DNA from 2 places in the Bacillus sp. JJ1533 genome. Region 1 is predicted to be linked to the other one. Evidence: riboswitches for the same ligand, from Rfam matches in the RefSeq annotation. Region 1 holds a riboswitch; the other holds the start of a gene.
What was found. Region 1 has a riboswitch for cyclic di-GMP ahead of V7138_RS12775 (phosphopantetheine-binding protein). Riboswitches for the same ligand answer to the same signal wherever they lie in the genome.

Region 1 (3,421 bases):
GATATCCAAACTGTGGAAGTTAAAGTGGACAAAACAGCTCCTGGTACAACTTCTAATGTTGAAAATGTATGGTCTAAAAAAGACGTACAAGTTGAGTTATCAGTAACTGACAACTTAAGTGGCGTAGCTCAAACATTCTATTCTGTTAATGGATCTGAGTTTGTAGAGGGTACAAGCTTAATAGTAAGTGAAGAAGGTGTAACCGAAGTATCTTTCTACAGTGTAGATGTTGCAGGTAACGTTGAAGATGTCCAAACAGTACAAGTTAAAGTGGACAAAACAGCACCAGAAACAACATCAAATGTTGAAGAGGTATGGTCTAACGAAGAAGTCCAGGTTGAGTTATCAGTAACCGACAACTTAAGCGGAGTAGCTCATACATTCTATTCTATAAACGGCTCTGAGTTTGTAGAGGGTACAAGCCTAATAGTAAGTGAAGAAGGAATAACTGAAGTTTCTTTCTACAGTGTTGACTTAGCAGGAAATGTTGAAGAAGTTCAAACCGTACAGGTCAAAATCGACAAAACTGCACCAACCATTAACCTAGACCTAGCAGACGAGTATGCGTTGGGAACAGATTTAAAATTAGCTTATACTGCAACTGATAATCTATCTGGAGTTGCACATGAACAAATGACTGTGAATGGTCAAATTGTTCAAAACGGTGGAAATATTTCATTCGACCAACCAGGTCAATATGTAATTGAGATTGAAGCAACAGATCACGCCAGATGGACAACAAAGGTTACAAAAACAATCCTTGTTTATATTCCAGCAACTGTTGAAGTATTGCCTAAGGTTATGAATGGAAACAAAGGTGTATTCACCGTTCAAGTTTTGTTACCAATGGGGTATAGCCCTACAGACTTTGATTTAGATGAAGTAACTCTTAATGGAGTTTCGGCCCTAACATCAAAAAAAGGCTATTACCAACAAGCGAAAAAAGGTCAGTTCAAGTTCGAACGACAAGACTTCTTCTGGGTTCGTGGTCAAATGATGATGAACTTCGAAGGAAAACTAGGCAATTTCATAGTAAAAGGCCAAACTGAAATGAAAGTAATTAAATAATTTTTGAGAGGTATCCAATATGGAGCTTAGCTGCATTTGGATGCCTTTTTCATGTAAAAGAATAACTAAATATCTTACACTACGTCTGTTTCTCCTTCCCAATCAGTACCCTTCCACCCTGAAAATAGGAATACCTTCCTAGTTAAATCCTTAAAAATAGGAATACCTGGTGATATTAATAATTGACAAAATTCGTCAAAATGATAGTATAAAAGACGCTGTTTTTTAATTTGTACTACATAAGTACTATTTGTTTTTTTATTGGAATAATAAATAGGTTCTATTCGTCATTTTATTTACATACCACACAGGTACTATTTACCATTCCAACATACGAGATAACATGCCGATATATTAAGTAAGAGAATACCTTCGACAATGGCAAATCTATTGAAAGATAGGGACGCAAAGCTACGGGTCTAAGGCTATATTAGCTATGATCGCCGGGTTACCGAAAAGGATTGGAACAGAATTTGTTGCGCAGGTTAACTAGTTGTTTTGAACTACGACTATTTACCTATTCAACATGCCCGCCAATATCCTTTTGGTGGGCTTTTTTTATTGTAATTAAACACAGTTCTGCGAAATGGTTTAGGGGGATAAGTATTCATGACATTTAAGGATTTTACTACAGTAATGTTTGATTTACTTGATTTAGAGGAAGTAGAAGTAACTGAAACATCTAGTCTAAGAGATGATTTAAACATAGATTCACTTCAAATGGTTAATTTAACTACAAGTCTAGCGGAGCATTACAAAATTCCGTTTCGTGTGTTTATTAAAAACGGCAGCAAGATTGATATTGTAGGTGAATTATACACCATTGTAACGGAGGAAAAGCTGTGAGTTTTTATACCAGTGTAATAGAAGGGTTAGATAACGATCATTTATCGTTATCTAACTTGGATCGTGGATACTCTGTAAAAGATATTAAAGAATCGGTTGCTTTTTATCAATCTATGTTTGGTATAGATAGTTTAGAAGGTAAAAAGGTAGCAATATTAGTTGAATCCGTAAAAGAAAATATTTCTTTATTCTATGCAATTCGTAATCTCAAAGGAACAGTAATACCTTTAAGCACACAGTCCAAAAGAGATGATTTGGTGGGGGTATTAGATTCACTATACCCACATATTGTTTTCACAGATAACATGATTAAGGGTTTTAACTGTTCTGAAGTAATAAGTGAATGGGCAGAAGGGAATAAAACAAAAACACTCGTTATATCAACAGATGATTATAAAAGTTTCCACACAACTTCCTTAGGTGGCGAAGAAGAATCTTCGCTTTATAATAGAGGGGATTTTATCACATTTTCATCAGGAAGTACTGGAACACCTAAAGGTATTGTTTTCAAAGATAGTGTATTTGAACATACTTTCAAATGTTTACACAGTAGTTGGGAGTTAAAACCCTCGGATAATATTTTTTTCTTTGCACCTACAAGTTCTCTATTCGGAGTAACTGGAATTAACACAATCATAAAAAGTGGGGCGAATTTTATTCACTCAGACGATTTTGACTTGTTAAAAATCGTAAAAATACTGGATAAATGGAAATGTAATAAAATTTCAACCACACCATCCATTTTCAAGGCCATTTACAATTTTGCAAGTAATTTAAAACCAGAAGTTTTAGAAAGATTGGAATTGGTATGCGTGGTAGGCGAAAAGGTATCACCAAACTATATAAGTAATTTTCCAATCATGAAAAATTGTAAGTTCCTATCTCATTTAGGTAGTTCAGAAGCTGGTTCAATTGCCGATGGTTATATAACGGATAAAGATGCTAAAGATATTGACTTTAAAATAGTCAATGAAGCCGAACATAGAGTAGTTGATGGTGAGTTACTCCTAAAAACAGGAGGTTTGTTCACTGAATACTATAATAGTAAATCTTTAACGGATGAAGCATTTGAAAACGGATGGTTTAAAACAGGAGATTTAGTAGAGTTTGGTGATGACGGAACCTTTAAGATTGTAGGTAGAAAAAAAGACGTGATAAAAAAGGGTGGTCGTCACGTAGTTGCTAGTGAAATAGAGAGTGTGATTCAAAAAATTGAAGGGGTAAATAATGTTACGGTCATTGGAGCATCGCATGATATCTATGGAGAGCAGATTGTAGCATTTGTAGCAGCAAAAAATTTGACTTCAAAAAATATTCGTTCTTATTGTGCAAGTCGAGTATCATCCTACAAAATTCCTGATAAGGTCATTTTTTTAGAAGAAATACCTTTAAAAAATAATAAAGTAGATAAACAAAAATTAAAAGCGTTAATTGCGGAGGCAAAATAGTGTGTCGAGAGATGAAAGGTTATTCAACAAAGAAGTCACTTGGCCAGGGGTTACAATGA
Region 2 (3,421 bases), on a different contig from region 1:
GTTTATTACAAAAATATAAAGCTACACATATAGCGGGGCAAGCCTTGATTCTTTCGTCTAATTTATCGAAAACAAAAATAACGAAAGAGATGAAGCCATTCATAAAAAGCACTAGAAGTCAATTATTAGGCCAGCAAGCAATTTTTTATATTGAAAGAATGATTAATTTGCATACAAACCCAGTCCCCCAGGACATTTCAAAATATCATTCACGTCATTTATTTTCGCTTATGTCAATCCAACAAAAGTTTATGTTTATTTTAAGTACATTGCATCCTTATTATATGGACAAGGAAACATTGCCATTACCTAAGAAACTGCATTTTTTGTATTTTCCATTACGACCATTTTTATTAATTTGGCGAAGAGGGGGTAGGCAAGTTTAAACAAATAAGAATCAGGACATGATTGTAACGAAGTACATTGTTTGAAGGTAAAGGTAGGTTTTTATGTACTTATATATCATTCGCTTTATTTTAGGAATATTACCAGTTGTATATATGCTTTGGATATGGTTACAATCAAGTCATTTTAATCCTAGCAAATTTGAGGATATAGACGACCAAATTGGTATACAATTATATTATCTGCTAGGAGCTGCACTCGAAATTGGTCACCTTTTTCAGTTTGCTATTTTATATGCCTTATTGGTGATGGCTTTCCTGACCTTTGGAAAGCTTTCGCTTAAGATAGAAATTCTGCTGTTTATAATCTCGGTTTTATATGGAGCGCTGGATGAGATCCATCAATATTTTGTACCGTTCAGATCGTTTTCGTTTATCGATTTGGTAAAAGATTCGATAGGCGTCATTGTTGTATCCTATATCATCCACAAAAAGTATTTTAATCAGAAACAATCAAGGGTAGGCAAGTTTTTAAGAGGAATTACCGCACTCAAAAAGAATATCTCCCTATAAAATAAAAAAGCCCTTCAAGAGAAGAATTTTTCACTCTCCTGAAGTGCTTTTTTATTTATTGTTCGTATTTTTCCATTTGTTAAATTCTAAGAATGCCTTAAACTCATCCTTTGAAACCCCGGATTTCATTGCTTCTTGTACAAGTTGGGCCCAATCAGAATCAAGATCTTCTATTTGAACTTCGTGATCCTCATCATGGAGTAGAGTATTCACAGATACCCCAAGGACCGCAGAGATTTTCTCTAAAAATTGAATAGAAGGATTTGATTGAAGGTTGCGTTCAATTGAACTTAAATATGATTTCGCAACCCCTGCTCTATCAGCTAATTCAGATAAGGATAATTTTCTTTGCAAACGGTATTGTTTGATACGTTGACCAATCATAAAATCCACCTTCCTCCATTCATGATTATAACATAAAATGAAGAAAATTGTTTTGTATGACGAACGATTTAATCAAAAATATTGCAAGAAAATGTGTTTTTCCCAAGTAGGAGTGGGTTTCACTGTTCTTTATCCAATCATCGAGTCAAATCCGTCAGCTTTTTCTGCGAAGAATGCTTTGATTTCGTTCACACTAATTCCCATATCTAGTGCTTCTAAAATTAGGTCTACCCATTCCTGATCGAGTGTTTCGTTTTTTAATTGTGTCATACTTTCCAATACCCTCCCAAAATACAATAGTATTCCAGGCAGTCCAGCCATCATAATTGAAATCTCCAACCTTAGACCTGTGACTTTGCGTCCCCATTTTTCAATAGGTTTGCCTTTGTCTGTTCGAACCTAGCTGACTGACCTAACACGTTAGTCCATGTATGTATAGAACCTTTGTATTACTCTTTGAAGTATAAAGCATGATTATCAAGCTTTCTGTAAAAAACTGTCGATGTCAAAATATTTATAAAACATAAACAATTGCTTGTCCTGTATATCGAAAAAGGTCCGCTTTTTTCTGTTTATGTAGAATGAACTCGAAGGATAGGGAGAAAGACCTATGATTTGTTAACAAGGTAGTAAGGGAGGGGAATACATCACATCATTCCAATGAGGATTTTTGTAAAAACACCAAAAAATGGAAGGGTATTTGTCGAACGATTATTTTAAAAAAAGCCTAAAAAAATGTAACCTACCCCCAAAAATGAGGATAGGCCTATGTTACATCGTATTTTGACAAAGATAAAACAATCCACCATTGATAATTTCGACAAGGACTTTCGGTTCGTATTGGTCCCTTAGTGCTTCTTTTTCAATTTCATAGCTTTCTGGTTTTTCGTCAATCCCCTCGTAAAAGGCATCTAACAAAGTTAAATCCTCGTCCCAGCGCTTTCTTGCTTCTTCTGCCCATGCATGATTCTGTGATTCCACATACCCTCTCACATATTGCTGGAGACGATTGACGCCACTTTGTGGTTTTACAAGCGGTGACATCGTGTATGTTAAATCTGGAATTTTAGGAGTAAGTGGAAGCTTTTCAAGTTTTTCCTGAAAATCCTCCACTATGATTCCGTTAATAAGTTGTAAGCCAAGTGACATCAACACATCGCGCTTACGATCACTCTTATAGGAAACCTTCACATTTATCCCGAGCCATGGGTAAAGAGGTGTATTCCCTTGGGCCCCTGGTGGTATTTGTTGGTACAACCGAATATAGCTTGCTAGCTTTTTCGTTGATTCAAAAATTTGATGCAAGCGGGGTGCTCCGAAATGGATAAAGTCACCCTTTACATGATCGGGCGTTTGGTCCCGGTCTGTAATTAACGTAAGCTTCATTGGATTCGGTTCTCCGCCTGTTTTTTCCACATACGTCCAATAGAAGGGGCGGTTCATGAGTTGCTTATCTAAGTCGATTGTCAATTGCACGGTCATATAACCAGGATGCCGTTCAAGTATTTCACAATGGTTGGATACAAAATATTTTTCTAGAAAATTAACGATTTCCTGTTGCTGCACGCTGCTCACCCCCGTTTTGTTCTTCAAAACTGATAATCGATGTTAAATTCTCCATCTTAATTTTCATTTCGCCCTCACTCCGAGACCGAAGCATAATGTCTTGAATATGGTCTTCAATATTTCCAAGATCAAGCCGTGTTAAGATATCATCCAACTGCCCAATAACACGCTCGAACAGATTAATTTTTTCATATAAAAGCTTTAGAATATGCTCTTCAACTGTGTTCTTTGTTGCAAAATTGTAAATATGAACATCTTTTTCCTGACCTAGTCGATGAATACGACCAATACGTTGCTCAAGTCGCATCGGATTCCAAGGAAGATCATAATTGATAATATGGTTACAAAATTGCAAGTTAATACCTTCGCCACCGGCTTCAGTAGCAATCAAAACTTGGAATTTTCCTTTAAACAATTCTCTCATCCAATCTTTTTTCCCACGTTTGAATCCACCTCTAAATGGAACAGATGAAATGCCATTTTGCTGGAGGAACCATTGCAAGTACATTTGTGTCGCACGATACTCAGTAAAAATGATGACTTTATCATCAATT

Region 2: linked by a shared signal. The riboswitch ahead of V7138_RS06310 (anti-repressor SinI family protein) and the one ahead of V7138_RS12775 (phosphopantetheine-binding protein) in region 1 are both predicted to bind cyclic di-GMP.

The regions. Positions count from the first base shown of each region.
Region 1 is NZ_JBALOV010000025.1:163,078-166,498, reverse strand. It holds gene V7138_RS12780 (OmpL47-type beta-barrel domain-containing protein) at 1-1,068, shown strand, start outside; cyclic di-GMP riboswitch class I at 1,439-1,524, shown strand; gene V7138_RS12775 (phosphopantetheine-binding protein) at 1,678-1,914, shown strand; gene V7138_RS12770 (class I adenylate-forming enzyme family protein) at 1,911-3,362, shown strand.
Region 2 is NZ_JBALOV010000011.1:68,228-71,648, forward strand. It holds gene V7138_RS06295 (nucleotidyltransferase domain-containing protein) at 1-386, shown strand, start outside; gene V7138_RS06300 (VanZ family protein) at 450-917, shown strand; gene V7138_RS06305 (helix-turn-helix domain-containing protein) at 969-1,301, opposite strand; gene V7138_RS06310 (anti-repressor SinI family protein) at 1,431-1,571, opposite strand; cyclic di-GMP riboswitch class I at 1,606-1,695, opposite strand; gene V7138_RS06315 (YqhG family protein) at 2,073-2,867, opposite strand; gene V7138_RS06320 (DEAD/DEAH box helicase) at 2,845-3,421, opposite strand, start outside.